Regions from separate parts of the Kitasatospora sp. NPDC088346 genome, predicted to be linked through region 4. Evidence: riboswitches for the same ligand, from Rfam matches in the RefSeq annotation. Region 4 holds a riboswitch; each other region holds the start of a gene.
The links. A riboswitch is a leader RNA that binds a small molecule or an ion and turns the genes downstream of it on or off. The one in region 4 is predicted to bind cobalamin.
Positions count from the first base shown of each region.

Region 1 (4,015 bases), on a different contig from region 4:
GCGCGACCACGCCCGGCGAGTACACCAGGTCCTCGACCAGGTCGGTCATGCCGCAGGCGTGGATCATCCGCACCGCGACCTGGGCGACGTCGGCGGGCAGCGCGGCCAGGTCGGCCTCGGCCCGGATGGTGGCAAAGGACTGCCGGTAGATCTCGGCGCCGTCCTTCTCGTACTCGATCACGTGGTCCTCCGGGCCTCGGCGACCGCCTCGGCCATCTCTTCCGTCGTCACTTCCACCGAGGCCTCGCCTCGGGTCACCCGGTAGCCCTGCCCCGTGGCGAGCACGTCCACCCAGTCCCCGCCCGGATGTCCGCAGCGCCGCTCGCAGCCCGACCAGTGCACCGGAAGGCCGGGGCGGCCGGCGGCGTCGAGCGCCGGGGCGGCGTGCGCCCGCACGTCGGCGAGCGACCTGGCGCAGCCCGGCGTCCCGGTGCAGGCGGTGGCCCGGTCCCAGGGGGTGCCGGGCTCGGTCCGGAAGCCGGCCGCGGCCAGCCGGGGCAGCAGGGCGGCGTCCGCGCCGGGCAGGACCGCGCCGCGCCACGGGGTCAGCCGCAGGCCGTCCGCCGCGACCCCGGCGAGCAGCCGCCAGCCGGCGGCGGAGGCCCGGCCGAAGCGCAGGCCGACCGACAGGCCGCCGGGCAGGGCGCCCAGGGGCGGGTGCGGGTCGGTGAAGGCGGGCAGCGGCAGCGGGCCGGGGTCGAGCAGGTGGGGTGCCTCGCGCAGGTGCCAGGCGCGGGTGCCGGTGGCGTTCAGCGCGGCCAGGAAGTCGCGGGCGGCGGTGAGCGCGGCGTCCACGGCCTGTCCGGCGGGCACGGCGCGGGCGGTGGCGGCCCGGCCGAGGCGCAGCAGCGCGTCGCCGGCGGGCCTTGCGATCAATGTCACATCGGCGTCCAGCGAGGCGGTGTCGCCGCGGCCGTCGTCGAGGGCGAAGAGGAACTTGCCGGACAGGCCGACGGCCCAGCCGGCGGCGCACAGCTTCGCGTCGAGCTCGCGGACCCAGGCCTGCACGTCGGCGTGGCCGCGGCCGTCCAGGCCGGCGAGCGGGGAGGCGACGACGTTGCGGACCCGCTCGTGCGTGTCGGAGGGCAGCAGGCCGGCCGCGCGCAGCCGGGCCCCCAGTTCGGCGCCGGCGTCCGAACCGAGCCCGCGGAGTTGGACGTTGCCCCGCGAGGTGGTCTCCAGTTCACCGTCGCCCAGCTGTTCGGCGGCCTCGGCCAGCACGAGCGCCTGACGGGCGGTGAGCAGTCCGCCGGGCACCCGGATCCGGGCGAGCGCGCCGTCGTCGGCCGGGTGCAGGCGCAGTGCGCCGGGGCAGGCGTCGGCCTGCCCCCGGTCGGGCAGGGCGGGGCCCGGCGCTGGGGCGGCGGGTTCGGGTGGCATGGCGGCGAGCATACAGATTGTCCGAACGGCTGCCTCGGTCTCCTAGATCACAGTCCCGGAGCAGCTCCGCGGCCGGTCGGCACCCCGTACGATGCTGCGCGGGTGGCCCTGCGGGCCGCCCGTGCCAGCGACGGCGCAAGGGGAGGAAACCGGTGCAAACCCGGTGCGGTCCCGCCACTGTGACCACGGTTCACCGCCGTGGGAGCCAGGAACTCCTGCCGTCTCTCAGACCGACCCTCCGGCCCGCGGCCGGGGGGCACCGCCACGGGGCGCGGACCCCGAGGAAGGCTTGACCTGTGCGCTGCCGCATGTCCTGGGCCGCCCGCCCGTTCTCCGACGAGGCCGGGAGGCCCCTCGCATGATCCTGCTGCTGTCGACCTCCGACACCGACCTGCTCAGCGCCCGGGCCTCCGAGGGCCCGGTGCCGTTCCGGCTGGGGAACCCGGCCCGGCTGACGGTCGAGGACCTTCCCGCGCTGACCGAGGGCACCGACCTGGTGGTCGTCCGGCTGCTGGGCGGCCGCCGCGCCTGGCAGGAGGGCCTGGACGCGCTGCTGGCCGGCCCGCGCCCGGTGATCGTGCTGACCGGTGAGCAGGCCCCGGACGCCCAGCTGATGGAGCTGTCCACCGTCCCGGCCGGCATCGCCGCCGAGGCGCACGCCTACCTCGCGCACGGCGGCCCGGCGAACCTCGCCGAGCTGGGCGCCTTCCTCTCCGACACGGTGCTGCTGACCGGCCACGGCTTCGCGCCGCCGGCGTCCGCGCCCGAGTGGGGGCCGCTGGAGCGCACCGCCCGGACCACCGAGGGCCCGGTGATCGCGGTGCTGTACTACCGCGCCCACCACATGAGCGGCAACACCGGCTTCGTCGAGACGCTCTGCCGGGCGATCGAGGACCACGGCGCCCGGGCGCTGCCGCTGTACTGCTCCTCGCTGCGCGGCGCCGAGCCGGAGCTGCTGGCGCGGCTGGGCACCGCCGACGCGATCGTCACCACCGTGCTGGCGGCCGGCGGCACCCGGCCGGCCGACGCGCAGGCCGGCGGTGACGAGGAGGCCTGGGACGCGGGCGCGCTCGCCGCACTGGACCGGCCGATCCTCCAGGCGCTGTGCCTGACCTGGTCGCGGGCGGCCTGGGAGGCCAGCGACGACGGCCTGTCCCCGCTGGACACCGCCACCCAGGTCGCCGTGCCGGAGTTCGACGGCCGGCTGATCACCGTGCCGTTCTCCTTCAAGGAGCTGGACGAGGACGGCCTGACGGTCTACGCCGCCGACCCCGAGCGGGCGGCCCGGGTGGCCGGCATCGCGGTGCGGCACGCCCGGCTGCGGTACGTCCCGGCGGCCGAGCGCCGGCTGGCGCTGGTGCTGTCGGCGTACCCGACCAAGCACGCCCGGGTCGGCAACGCCGTCGGCCTGGACACCCCGGCCAGCGCGATGCGCCTGCTGGAGCGGCTGCGCGCGGAGGGCATGGACCTCGGCACCGGCCTGCCCGGCCTGGACGACGCGTCCGAGGACCAGCACGAGGGCGACGCGCTGATCCACGCGCTGATCGCGGCCGGCGGCTACGACCAGGACTGGCTGACCGAGGACCAGCTGGCCCGCAACCCGGTCCGGATCCCGGCCGCCGACTACCGCCGCTGGTACGCCACCCTGCCGGAGGGCCTGCGCGGGCGGGTCGAGGAGCACTGGGGCCCGCCGCCCGGCGAGCTGTACGTGGACCGCTCGCAGAACCCGGACGGCGACATCGTGCTGGCCGCGATCCGCTCGGGGAACCTGCTGGTGCTGATCCAGCCGCCGCGCGGTTTCGGTGCCAACCCGGTCGCCATCTACCACGACCCGGACCTGCCGCCCAGCCACCACTACCTGGCCGCCTACCGCTGGATCGCGGCCGCGCAGGAGGACGGCGGCTTCGGCGCCGACGCCGTGGTGCACCTCGGCAAGCACGGCAACCTGGAGTGGCTGCCCGGCAAGACCGCGGCGCTGTCCGCGGACTGCGGCCCGGACGCCGTACTCGGCGACCTGCCGCTGGTCTACCCGTTCCTGGTCAACGACCCGGGCGAGGGCACCCAGGCCAAGCGCCGGGCGCACGCCACCCTGGTCGACCACCTGGTGCCGCCGATGGCCCGGGCCGACTCGTACGGTGACATCGCGCGCCTGGAGCAGCTGCTGGACGAGCACTCCAACATCGCGGCGATGGACCCGGCCAAGCTGCCGGCGATCCGCGCGCAGATCTGGACGCTGATCCAGGCCGCCCGGCTCGACCACGACCTGGGGCTGGACGAGCGGCCCGAGGACGACGGCTTCGACGACTTCCTGCTGCACGTCGACGGCTGGCTGTGCGAGGTGAAGGACGCCCAGATCCGGGACGGCCTGCACGTGCTCGGCCAGGCGCCGCAGGGCACCGACCGGGTCAACATCGTGCTGGCCATCCTGCGGGCCCGGCAGATCTGGGGCGGGGTCAGCGCGCTGCCCGGCCTGCGCGAGGCGCTCGGCCTGGACGAGGCGGCGCTGACGCTCGGCGCCACCGACGCCGCCGAGGCGCAGGCCCGCGCCCTGGTCGAGGCGATGGAGGCGCAGGACTGGGCGCCGGAGGCGGTGGAGAAGGTCGCCGCGGGCCACCCGGAGGCCGTCCGCGAGGTG
Region 1 covers NZ_JBIURH010000002.1:162,927-166,941, forward strand. The annotation lists gene ACIOFR_RS04345 (precorrin-8X methylmutase) at 1-181, opposite strand, end outside; gene ACIOFR_RS04350 (hypothetical protein) at 178-1,380, opposite strand; cobalamin riboswitch at 1,476-1,618, shown strand; gene cobN (cobaltochelatase subunit CobN) at 1,739-4,015, shown strand, end outside.
Region 1: it holds a riboswitch for cobalamin, as region 4 does, so the genes downstream of both, cobN (cobaltochelatase subunit CobN) here and ACIOFR_RS12980 (ribonucleoside-diphosphate reductase subunit alpha) in region 4, are expected to answer to the same signal.

Region 2 (4,015 bases), on a different contig from region 4:
CGGAGGAGGCGGTGCTTGTCGGGATCGTCCCCGAAGACGTAGGTGCGACCGAAGTCCGCCTCGTACTCCTCGAAGATCGGGCCGAAGTCGGCGAAGGCGATGTCGTCCGGGCCGATGACGCGGTCCGGCGGGTTGTCCTTGTACGGGGCGAGGGTGTTGGGCCCGGAGCGGATGATCCGCTTGTGCCAGTGCTTGGTGGTGCCGAACATCTCGTTGGCCAGGTCCCGGATCCGGTCGCTCGCCTCGCGCTCGCCCACGCCCGGTGCGACCAGGCCGCGCGCCTCGGCCTCGGCGAACAGCGCGATCGCCTTCCGCTGCGCCGCCACCAGCCCCTCGGCGCGCCGGGCCTCCCGCAGGCCGGAGTCGTCAGCCGTCATGTCGTGCACCCCCTTCCGCTCCTCGCGGCGGTCGTCCCCCCGCATCCGCCATGGAAATTACCCGATCTTGGTCGCAGCTGCACGGTGGTGGCGGCGATCGACGCGTGACGCCGTCGGGCCGGGGCGGGTGCATCGGCACGTCGCGCCCGACCCGGCCCGACGGGGTGTCAGCCCGCGAGTTCCTCGCGGAGGGTGCGGGCGGCGGCGACCAGGTTCTCCAGCGAGGTGCGGGCCTCGGGCCAGCCGCGGGTCTTCAGGCCGCAGTCGGGGTTGACCCACAGCCGCTCGGCCGGGATGGCCGCCAGGCCGGCGCGGAGCAGGGCGGCGGCCTCCGCGGTGCTCGGCACCCGCGGCGAGTGGATGTCGTAGACCCCGGGGCCGACCTCGCGCGGGTAGCCCGCCGCGGCCAGTTCGTGGGCGACCTCCATGTGCGAGCGGGCCGCCTCCAGCGAGATCACGTCGGCGTCGAGCTCGTCGATCGCGGTCATGATCGCACCGAACTCGGCGTAGCACATGTGCGTGTGGATCTGGGTGTCCGCGCGCACCCCGGAGGTGGAGAGCCGGAACGCCCGGGTGGCCCAGTCCAGGTACGCCGCCCGGTCGGCGGCCCGCAGCGGGAGGGTCTCGCGCAGCGCGGGTTCGTCGACCTGGATCACGGCGGCGCCGGCGGCTTCCAGGTCGTCCACCTCGTCGCGCAGGGCGAGGGCGACCTGCCGTGCGGTGTCGCCGAGGGGCTGGTCGTCGCGGACGAAGGACCAGGCGAGCATGGTGACCGGGCCGGTGAGCATGCCCTTGACCGGACGGTCGGTCAGGTCCTGGGCGTAGCGGTACCAGTCGACGGTCATCGGGTGCGGGCGGGAGATGTCGCCGGCCAGCACCGGCGGGCGCACGTACCGGGTCCCGTACGACTGGACCCAGCCCTGCTGCGTGGCGAGGTAACCGGTGAGCTGCTCGGCGAAGTACTGCACCATGTCGTTGCGTTCGGGCTCGCCGTGCACCAGGACGTCCAGGCCCGCCTTCTCCTGGTAGGCGATCACCTCGCGGACCTCGGCGCGCATCCGCTCGCGGTAGCCCTCCCGGTCGATCCGGCCGGCTCGCAGGTCGGCGCGGGCCACCCGCAGCTCGGCGGTCTGCGGGAAGGATCCGATGGTGGTGGTGGGCAGCAACGGCAGTCGGAGGCGCGCCCGTTGGGCCGAGGCGCGCTCGGGGTACGCCTGGGCGCGGCGGGCGTCGGCGGTGGTGGTGGCCGCGACCCGCGCGCGGACGGCCGGGTCGTGGGTGAGCGCGGAGGCGGCCCGGGAGGCCAGGTCGGCGCGGTTGGCGGCGAGTTCGGCGCCGATCACGTCGGTGCCCTCGCGCAGGCCCCGGGTGAGGGTGGCGATCTCGGCCGTCTTCTGCCGGGCGAAGGCGAGCCACCGGGCCACCTGCGGGTCGAGGTCGCGTTCGGCGGTGGCGTCCAGCGGGACGTGCAGCAGCGAGCAGGAGGGGGCGACGTCGACCCGGCCGGCGAGGCCGAGCAGCGTGGCCAGGGTGGTGAGGGACCTCTCCAGGTCGTTGATCCAGATGTTGCGGCCGTCCACCACGCCGGCGATCAGCCGCTTGCCGGGCAGCCCGCCGACGGCGGCGAGGTCGGCGAGGTTCGCGGCGGCGGGGCCGGTGAAGTCCAGGCCGACGCCCTCGATCGGGGCCCTGGCGAGGACCTTCAGCGCCTCGCCGGCCCGGTCGAAGTAGGTCGCCACCAGGATGCTCGGCCGGTCGGTGAGCGCGCCGAGTTCGCGGTAGACCCGTGCGGCGGCGCCCAGTTCGGCCGGGGTGCGGTCCTGGACGAGGGCGGGCTCGTCCAGCTGGACCCACTCGGCGCCGGCCGCGCGCAGGTCCGCGAGCAGGTCGGCGTAGACGGGCAGCAGCCGGTCGAGCAGGGTGACCGGCTGGAAGTCGGCGGCCGTGCCGGGCGCGGGCTTGGCGAGCAGCAGGTAGGTCAGCGGGCCGACCAGCACCGGGCGGGCGCGGTGGCCGAGGAGCAGCGCCTCGCGCAGCTCGGACACCGCCTTGGCGGAGTTGGCGGCGAAGACCGTGTCCGGGCCCAACTCCGGCACCAGGTAGTGGTAGTTGGTGTCGAACCACTTGGTCATCTCCAGCGGCGCCACGTCCTGGGTGCCGCGGGCCATGGCGAAGTAGCCGTCCAGCGGGTCGGCGTCCACGGCGGCGCGGTGGCGCGGCGGGATCGCGCCGACGGCGACGGTGGTGTCCAGCACGTGGTCGTAGAGCGAGAAGTCGCCGGTGGGAACCTCGGTGACGCCGGCCTCGGCCAGCCGCCGCCAGTTGTCGCGGCGCAGCCCGGCGGCGGTGGAGCGCAGGTCTGCGGCGGTGACGCGGCCGGCCCAGTAGCCCTCGACCGCCTTCTTCAGCTCCCGGTTCGGGCCCTGCCTCGGGTAGCCGTACACGGTGGCCTGCGGGCTTGCCTGCGGGGTGGTGGAGCTCGATGACACGGAACTCTCCTTCGCGAGTCGCGTTGCGATCCCGGGAGAGCACGGAGGCACGGGGGTACGAGGGTGGGGGCGCGGCACCACCGGGTGCCCGCCCGCTCCGCCGACCCGCCCACGAGGTCACCGAGATCACCGCGTGCGGTCGCACGCGGGCAGTGGCAGGTCTTCGGACTCGCGGGCACGTCCACCTGTCGAAGGCGGACACCTACTGGCCGTCGCTTCCCGGGCCCCGACGGGCCCAGTGCATGTGACGGCGGTCGTTCCCACTCACCGCTGCGGGGCAGTCCCGGATTCCCACCGGGTTCCCTCTTACGACGCTCCCGCCTGGCTGGCGGGGCGAACCGACTGCGAGGCACAGCCTACGGCCATCGCGCCGGCCCGGTCCGCGGTCGTCCGGATGGCGGATGGCGGCGTGGGACGGTCCGCGGCCGTCCGTGCGGTGTCGCTCGGCGGCGCAGGGCGGTTTCCGCGAGGCCTTCGGGGCGCTCGCCGGCCGCCAGGTCGGCCGGGTGGCCGGTCGGCCGGGTGGTCACCGCGACGATGACGGCGCGGCCCCGCGTCGGCCGCGACGCTGCCGGACGCCCCGCTGCCGGACGCCCTGCGGTCCCGCCACCCGCAGGGCCGCCGGCGGGGTCGTCCCCGCCGGCACGTCGGGCCTCACTCCGCGGGCCCGGTGCGGACGGGGTACGGGACGAAGGTGCTGGCGTGCTCGTCCACCGCCAGGGGCAGGCCGAGGGCGGGTGCGGCGCGCTGCGGGCAGGCGGGGCGTTCGCAGACCTTGCAGCCGAGGCCGATCGGGGTGGCCGCGCCCTGGTCCCCGAGGTCGAGGCCGGTGGAGTACACCAGGCGTGCGGCGTGCCGCAGTTCGCAGCCGAGGCCGATGGCGAAGGTCTTTCCGGGCTTCCCCCAGCCGCCCGGCGAGCGGGTGACCGCGCGGGCGGTCCACAGGTAGCGCCGGCCGTCCGGCATGGCGGCGACCTGGACGTGCACCCGGCCGGGCGCGGCGAAGGCCTCGTAGACGTTCCAGAGCGGGCAGGTGCCGCCGGTGCGGGAGAAGTGGAAGTCGGTGGCGGACTGCCGTTTGGAGACGTTGCCGGCCCGGTCCACCCGGACGAAGGAGAAGGGCACCCCGCGCAGCCGGGGCCGCTGGAG
Region 2 covers NZ_JBIURH010000013.1:101,228-105,242, forward strand. The annotation lists gene ACIOFR_RS19415 (M24 family metallopeptidase) at 1-377, opposite strand, end outside; gene metE (5-methyltetrahydropteroyltriglutamate--homocysteine S-methyltransferase) at 545-2,866, opposite strand; cobalamin riboswitch at 3,024-3,175, opposite strand; gene ACIOFR_RS19425 (short-chain fatty acyl-CoA regulator family protein) at 3,521-4,015, opposite strand, start outside.
Region 2: it holds a riboswitch for cobalamin, as region 4 does, so the genes downstream of both, metE (5-methyltetrahydropteroyltriglutamate--homocysteine S-methyltransferase) here and ACIOFR_RS12980 (ribonucleoside-diphosphate reductase subunit alpha) in region 4, are expected to answer to the same signal.

Region 3 (4,015 bases), on a different contig from region 4:
GAAGCAGAACGGGCCGCCACCGTTGTCACGGTGACGGCCCGTTCCCGGCCGGGTGCTCATGCGGTCAGGCTGTCGAGGGCCTGGCGGGCCCGCTTCTGGAAGCGTTCGGCGCGGTTCTTGAGCCGCAGCGCGCGGACGATGCGGTCCTGCTCGGCCACCCGCAGTCGCTCGTCGATCGTCGCCTGGATCGCCTCGTAGTGGTAACTCATGATGGATCTCCCCCTGGAGTCGGGGGCCGCCCGCATCGTCGTGATGCTCATCCTGCGACCCCCTTGCGCTTCTGATTCTACACCAAGAGAGCGGCGACCGCCTTGCATTAATGGCCCATCCGGATCCAAGCCCTATCGATCGAAGGTTTACCGTGCGTTCAACGGCTGATCATCGGATCGGGGAGCCACCGTCGGCACCCCTGCGGCCCGCCGGGAACGCCGCCCGGGGTACGGCTGCGCGCGCCGTGCCTCCGGGGCGGCCGCCGCGCGGGGTCAGGGGGCGGTGATGCCCGGCTGGGAGCCGGCGCCGAAGGCCCGTCCCTCGACGTCGCCCGGCGCCGGGTCGTAGCTGCCCGCGCCGAGGGTGCTGTAGCTCCACGGGCCGCCGTGCGCGGCGTGCCAGTACGACCAGTACGCGGTCACCGGCGCGCCGTTGCACGGGTTCGGGAGCGCGTTGATCCGGCAGACCATGCCCGGGAAGCGCGGGTGGAAGGCGTAGCCGAAGCCGGCACCGGTGAGGGCGGCGAGGCCGCTGGTGGGGTCGCCGGGGGCGCAGCCGGTCTGGACGCCACCGCCGAGGGCGGTGAAGTCGACGACGACGGTGACGCCGGAGGTGCCGGTGCAGGCCGCGGCGCTCGCAGGCGGCGCGGCCGTGGTGGTGGCGCCGACCAGGGCGACGGTGAGGGCGGCGGCCGCGGTGAGGGCGGCGAGGAGTCTGCGGCGGGGTCGGGGGCGGCTCACGGTCTGCTCCAGGGGTGTTCGGTGACGGTCGGGCGGTCGGGAAGGGTCGGGGACGGGTCAGGGGCAGCTGAGGGTCGGGGTGTCGGGGCGGGCCCCGTGGGCGGTGAGGTGCGCGAGGCCGGTGCCGGCGAGGCCGAGGACGGCCTGCGCGGTGGCGCGCTTGGCGGTGGCCGGGTTCGGGCCGGTGGCGTCGTAGGCGACGGCGCCGCGGTCGGCGGTGGGGGCGGTGCAGCCCGCCTGGAGGCCGGTCAGAAACGTACGGGCCTTGAGGCCGGCCGGGAGGTGGGCGCCCGAGAGCAGGGCCTGGGCGGCCAGGCCGGTGGTGTTGGCGTTGCCGTTCACGGCGCCGGCGGCGGCGAGGCCGCCACCGGGGAGCTGGTGGCCGGCCAGCCAGGTCAGTCCGGCCCGCGCCTTGGCGTGGCGTCCGGTGACGGCGAGGGCCTGGGCGGCGAGGGCGGTGGCGTCGGGATCGCTCGCGCAGGTCGGCTGGCCGAAGTTCAGCGGGAAGCCGCCGTCGGCGCACTGGCTGCCGGCGAGGAAGTCGACGGCGGCGGCCGGGGCTCCGGCGGGCGTGCGGTCGAGTGCGAGCAGCGCGTAGGACTGGCCGAAGGCGTTGCTGTAGTCGCCCCACTGGGAGCGGTCGGAGAACCGGCCGGCCGGGGTCTGCAGGGAGCGCAGCCGGGCGGGCAGGTCGACGCCGCCGAAGGTGGTGGGGTCGGTGCCGCGGACCTCGGCGGCGAGGAGGAGCTTGGCGGTCGCGCCCGCGTACGCCTCGGTGGCGCCGTCGCCGATGTAGCCGGTGAGGACGTCGGGCCTGGCCAGCCAGCTGGTGGCCCTGGCTGCGGCGCCGTCGGCGGTGCGGGCGGCGGCGAGGGCGAGGACGGCGTCGACGGTGAGCCCCTGGTCGGGGTAGGCCGTGCCGTCGAAGACGGTCTCGAAGTGGTCGCCGTCGACGAGTTGGCGGGCGAGCCAGCCGGCTGCGGCGGCGTCGGGGCGCCGGGTGCCGCCGGGAGCGGGGGTGTCGGCCGACGCGGTGGTGGCGGGCAGGAGCGCGGTGACGGCGAGGGTGCCGGTGGCGAGGAGGGCGGCGGCGCGCTGGCGCAGCTGCATGGGGTGGCCTTTCCGGGCCTGCGTCCGGACGCACCCGGTCGCGCCGGCGGCGCGCCGCGCGGGGCGCGGCCGGGGGACGGTCGGGGCTCCGACCCGCAGTCCGCGACGGGTGGAAGGACGGTGCCTCCGGGGGCGGGTGTTCGGGCTCGCCTCCGCGCGGGATCGCGTGGTGGCCTACCGTTGCGGGTCAGCGCCGGATTTCGACCGGTCTTCCCCCATTGCCGGAGTTGTCAGCTTTTCTGACGGTTCATCATCCTGGGTGAACGGAGGCGCGGTCAAGGGTTCGGCCGGTGGGGCTTGGGACGGCCGCGTCACCTCCGGGCGCAGGATCCGGATCCGGGTGCCGAAGGCGGCCCGGTCGACGGAGCGGCGCAGCGCGGCGAGCAGGCGCGGTCCGGCGAGGACCACCAGAGAGGCGTTGAGGATGCCGCGGGGGACGTCCCAGCCGAGCGAGGTGGTGGCGTAGAAGACGGCGTACCGGTGGAGGTTGCCGAGCGGCCCGGCCCCGGGGTCGTAGGCGACCGTGGAGGAGGGATCGATGCTCAGCGGCCAGAACCAGAGGTTCATGACGATGCCGTAGGCGAAGCCGGCGGCGACGGTGTAGGCGGCGAGCATCGCGGTCTCGGGACGGCCGGTGGGGCGACGGGGCAGCAGCCCGGCGCCGAGGCCGACCCAGGAGGCGGTGAGCATCTGGAACGGCAGCCAGGGGCCGATCCCGGCGGTGAGCAGGGCGGAGGCGAACATCGCGGTGGAGCCGAGCGCGAAGCCGAAGGCCGGGCCCATCACCCGGCCGCCGAGGACCATCACGACGAACATCGGTTCCAGCCCGGCGGTGCCGGCGCCGAGCGGGCGCAGCGCCGCGCCGACGGCGGCGAGGACGCCGAGCAGGGCGACGGCCTTGGCGTCGGCGGCGCCGTCCAGCAGTGCGGTCAGCACCACCGCGAGGACCAGCACGGTGAGCAGGGCGAACAGCCACGGGGCGTCGGTGTCGTGGGCGACGGCGGAGGTGTGGTCGGCGAGGAAGGGCCAGCCGAACCCGGCGATGCCGACCAGGGTGACGAGGACCAGGGCGAGGACGGAACGGGGGCCGAGGCGGGGCAGGTCCGGGGTGCGGGAGGACAGGTACGGGACGGTCATCGGGTGCCTCCGGCGAGGGCGAGCCGCACGTCGTCGACGGTGAGCAGGGGCGCGGGGGCGAGGACCTTGGCGATCTGCGGGGCGAAGGCGGGCGAGGCGGCGAGTGCGGCGGCGGCGGGTTCGTCGGTGACGAGCTCGCCGTCGGCGAGGACGGCGACGGTGTCGGCGCAGGCCGCGGCGAGTTCCACGTCGTGGGTGACGAGCAGGACGGCGTGGCCGTCCGCGGCGAGTTCGCGCAGGATCTCGGTGGTGCGCTGCTTGGCCGGGTAGTCGAGGCCGCGGGTGGGCTCGTCCAGCAGTAGCAGTCTGGGGCGGCGGACCAGCAGGACGGCCAGGGCGAGGGCGAGGCGCTGGCCGCTGGAGAGGGCGCGCGGGTGGGCGGCCGCCTCGATGCCGGGCACCAGCCGGGCCAGCAGGGCCGCGGTGGCTCCCGGGGTGGCGGCGGCCTCGCGGTCGGCTGCGGCGCACTCCTGGTCGACGCGGTCGTGCAGCAGCAGGTCCCCGGGGTCGGCGGGCACCATGCCGACCAGGGTGGCCGCCTGCCGTCGCCTGAGCCGCGCGGGGTGGTGGCCGGTGACCTCGACCGTGCCGGCGCTGGGCCGGTGCAGGCCGGCGAGGCAGCCGAGCAGGGTGGACTTGCCGGCGCCGTTGCGGCCCATCAGGGCGGTGATCCGGCCGGCGTGCAGGGTGAGGTCGACGCCGCGCAGCGCCGGGACGGGCCCGTGGTGCGCGACCAGTCCGCGTACCCGGGCCACCGGCGCGCCCGGCTCCGAGGCGGGCCGGCGGACGGGGGCGGCGTCGCGCAGCGGGTGGCCGGC
Region 3 covers NZ_JBIURH010000025.1:70,293-74,307, reverse strand. The annotation lists gene ACIOFR_RS27000 (hypothetical protein) at 57-209, opposite strand; gene ACIOFR_RS26995 (flagellar hook-length control protein FliK) at 483-950, opposite strand; gene ACIOFR_RS26990 (peptidase) at 1,008-2,060, opposite strand; cobalamin riboswitch at 2,174-2,328, opposite strand; partial or broken gene ACIOFR_RS26985 (ECF transporter S component) at 2,394-3,197, opposite strand; gene ACIOFR_RS26980 (ABC transporter ATP-binding protein) at 3,194-4,015, opposite strand, start outside.
Region 3: it holds a riboswitch for cobalamin, as region 4 does, so the genes downstream of both, ACIOFR_RS26990 (peptidase) here and ACIOFR_RS12980 (ribonucleoside-diphosphate reductase subunit alpha) in region 4, are expected to answer to the same signal.

Region 4 (4,015 bases):
GCCGGACCGCCTGCACGGCACCCTGCCCGCCACCCCCGGTCCGGCCTTCGGCAGACTTGGGGCATGGACACCGACACCGACCTCGTCATCCGCCGCGCCCGCGAGGAGGACCTCGACGCCGCCGGCGAGCTCACCGTCGAGGTCTACGTCGGAGAGGGCCACAGCAAGCCCGACGGGCCCTACGCCGGCCTCCTGGCGGACGCCCGGCGCCGGGCCGAGGAGGCCGAGCTCCTCGTCGCCGTCGACCCCGCGGACGGCACCGTGCTCGGCTGCGTGACCTTCGCCCCGGGCGGCAACCCGTGGGCCGACATCGCCGAGCCGCACGAGGGCGAGATCCGGATGCTCGCGGTCGCCCGGGCCGCCCGCGGCCGCGGCGCGGGCGGCGCGCTGGTGCGGGCGGCGATGGCGCGCAGCCGCGAGCTCGGGCTGACCGGGATGGCCTTCTCCACCCGTCCGCACATGGCCGCGGCGCACCGCGTCTACGAACGACTCGGGTTCCTGCGGACGCCCGCGCGGGACTGGGAGCCGGCGCCCGGCATCGACGTGATCGTTTATTCGATCACATTCTGACGGGTGGTCCGGTGGCTCCACGCAGTCGAGCGACCACGACACGCGGCACTACATCTGGTGCCGCATCCTGAGACCGCCACAACATGTATGCTCGCTCTCGCTGTCGACGCAGGGAAACCCGGTGCGAGTCCGGGACTGCCCCGCAACGGTGAGCGGGCTGCCCAGCACCCCTGGGCCCGCGAGTCCGAGACCTGCCGACGGTGTGCCACACGGCTTCCCCGCAGATGCCTTGCAGCACCGCAGTACCGTCCGGGCCTCGCGGGTGGGCCGGGGTGAGACCACGCGCGCCTGGTGATTCGGCGTGCCGCTCCCCCCTGCCTGAAGCCGGTCCGGCCGATCTCGTCCGCCGCCGCCACAGGAGAGAGTGCGCCTTGACCGTCGCCGCCTCAGTCGCCCTGCCGTCCCAGGGTTCCTCCCCCAGCCTCCGGCCGGGTGGTGCCCCCAACGCCGCCGAGAGCGACCCCGGTGCCGCGCTGCTCCGGATGCTCACCGACCGCAGCACCGACCTCCCCCAGGTGGACCCCGGCCACGTCGCCGCCGCCGCGCTGCGCGGCCGCCACGCCGGCTCCGACTTCGCGGAGCTGCGCGGGCTGGCCGTGGAGGCCGCCGCGTCGATGATCGCCGAGGACCCCCAGTACTCGAAGCTGGCCGCCCGCCTGCTGGCGCTGGAGATCCTGGACGAGGCGGTCGGTCAGGGCGCCGTGTCGTTCTCCGCCTCGATCGCCGTCGGCCACGCCGAGGGCCTGATCGGCGACACCACGGCCGCCTTCGTGGCCCGGCACGCGGACTCCTTCGACGCGCTGATCGACCGGACCGGCGACGACCGCTTCGAGTACTTCGGCCTGCGGACCGTGCAGTCCCGCTACCTGCTGCGCCACCCGATCACCCGCAAGGTGATCGAGACCCCGCAGCACTTCCTGCTGCGCGTCGCGGCCGGTCTGGCGGTCGGCGACAGCGAGAAGTCGGTGCGCGAGGTGGCCGAGCTGTACGCGCTGATGAGCGCGCTCTCCTACCTGCCGTCCTCGCCGACCCTGTTCAACTCCGGCACCAAGCACCCGCAGATGTCCAGCTGCTACCTGCTGGACTCGCCGCTGGACAACCTGGACTCGATCTACTCGCGCTACGCGCAGATCGCCCGGCTGTCCAAGCACGCCGGCGGCATCGGCCTGTCCTACAGCCGGATCCGCTCGCGCGGCAGCCTGATCCGCGGCACCAACGGCCAGTCCAACGGCATCGTGCCGTTCCTGCGCACGCTGGACTCCTCGGTCGCCGCCGTCAACCAGGGCGGCCGCCGCAAGGGCGCGGCCTGCGTCTACCTGGAGACCTGGCACGCCGACATCGAGGAGTTCCTGGAGCTCCGCGACAACACCGGCGAAGAGGCCCGCCGCACCCACAACCTCAACCTGGCGCACTGGATCCCGGACGAGTTCATGCGCCGGGTCAACGCCGACGCGGACTGGTCGCTGTTCTCCCCGGCCGACGTGCCCGAGCTGGTCGACCTGTGGGGCGCCGACTTCGACGAGGCGTACCTGAAGGCCGAGCAGGCCGGCAAGGCCGTCCGCACCATCCCGGCGCAGACCCTCTACGCCCGCATGATGCGCACCCTGGCGCAGACCGGCAACGGCTGGATGACCTTCAAGGACGCCTCCAACCGCGCCGCCAACCAGACCGCGCTGCCCGGCCGCACGGTGCACTCCTCGAACCTCTGCACCGAGATCATCGAGGTCACCGACGACTCCGAGACCGCGGTCTGCAACCTGGGCTCGGTCAACCTCGGTGCCCACGTGGCCGACGGCGCCACCGCGGCCGACCTGCTGAACACCATGGACTGGGACCGGCTGGACGCCACCGTGCGCACCGCCGTGACCTTCCTGGACCGGGTCATCGACATCAACTTCTACCCGACCACCGAGGCCGGGACGTCCAACTCCCGCTGGCGCCCGGTCGGTCTGGGCGTGATGGGCCTCCAGGACGTCTTCTTCCAGCTGCGCATCGACTTCGACTCCGCCGAGGCCAAGCAGCTCTCCACGCTGATCTCCGAGCGCATCATGCTCACCGCCTACGAGCGCTCCAGCGAGCTGGCGGAGGAGTTCGGGCAGCACAGCGCGTACGCCGAGACCCGGGCCGCCCGCGGCCAGCTGCACATCGACCACTTCGACGCCGCCCCGCAGTGGACCGAGCGCTGGGACGCCCTGCGCGCCCGGATCGCCACCACCGGCCTGCGCAACTCGCTGCTGCTGGCGATCGCGCCGACCGCGACCATCGCCTCGATCGCCGGTGTGTACGAGTGCATCGAGCCACAGGTCTCCAACCTGTTCAAGCGCGAGACCCTCTCCGGCGAGTTCCTCCAGGTCAACCCGTACCTGGTGCGCGAGCTCAAGGAGCTCGGCGTCTGGGACCAGCAGACCCGGGACGCGCTGCGCGAGGCCAACGGCTCCGTCCAGGAGCTCAACTGGCTGCCCGCCGGCGTGCGTTCGCTCTACCGCACCGCGTGGGAGCTCCCGCAGCGCGCGCTGATCGACCTGGCCGCCGCCCGGCAGCCGTACATCGACCAGAGCCAGTCGCTGAACCTCTTCATGGCGGCGCCGACCATCGGCAAGCTCAGCTCGATGTACGCGTACGCGTGGAAGGTGGGCCTGAAGACCACCTACTACCTGCGCTCCCGCCCGGCCACCCGGATCGCCCAGGCCGCGTCCGGCGCCGCCCGCACCGCCGTCCCGGTGCCCACCCCGACCCTCACCCCGGAGGAGGAGGCGGCCCTCGCCTGCTCCCTGGAGAACCCCGAGTCCTGCGAGGCCTGCCAGTGAGTTCCGCCGATCGCGACAAGATGCTGCTCGACCCCGGGTTCGAGCTGACGCTGCGCCCGATGCGCTACCCGTCGTTCTACGACCGGTACCGGGACGCGATCAAGAACACCTGGACCGTGGAGGAGGTGGACCTGCACTCCGACGTCGCCGACCTCGCCAAGCTGAGCGAGGGCGAGCGGCACATGATCGGCCGGCTGGTCGCCTTCTTCGCCACCGGTGACTCGATCGTCGCCAACAACGTGGTGCTGAGCCTCTACAAGCACATCAACTCCCCCGAGGCCCGGCTCTACCTGTCCCGGCAGCTGTTCGAGGAGGCCGTGCACGTCCAGTTCTACCTGACGCTGCTCGACACCTACCTGCCCGACCCCGAGGACCGCGCGGCGGCCTTCGCCGCGGTGGAGAACATCCCCTCCATCCACCAGAAGGCGCAGTTCTGCTTCACCTACATGAACGCCGTCGACCACCTGGACTCGCTGCAGTCCAAGGACGACCGCCGCGCGTTCCTGCTGAACCTGATCTGCTTCGCGGCCTGTGTCGAGGGCCTGTTCTTCTACGGCGCGTTCGCGTACGTGTACTGGTTCCGCAGCCGCGGTCTGCTGCACGGCCTGGCCACCGGCACCAACTGGGTGTTCCGGGAC
Region 4 covers NZ_JBIURH010000007.1:195,546-199,560, forward strand. The annotation lists gene ACIOFR_RS12975 (GNAT family N-acetyltransferase) at 64-570, shown strand; cobalamin riboswitch at 641-784, shown strand; gene ACIOFR_RS12980 (ribonucleoside-diphosphate reductase subunit alpha) at 1,053-3,377, shown strand; gene ACIOFR_RS12985 (ribonucleotide-diphosphate reductase subunit beta) at 3,398-4,015, shown strand, end outside.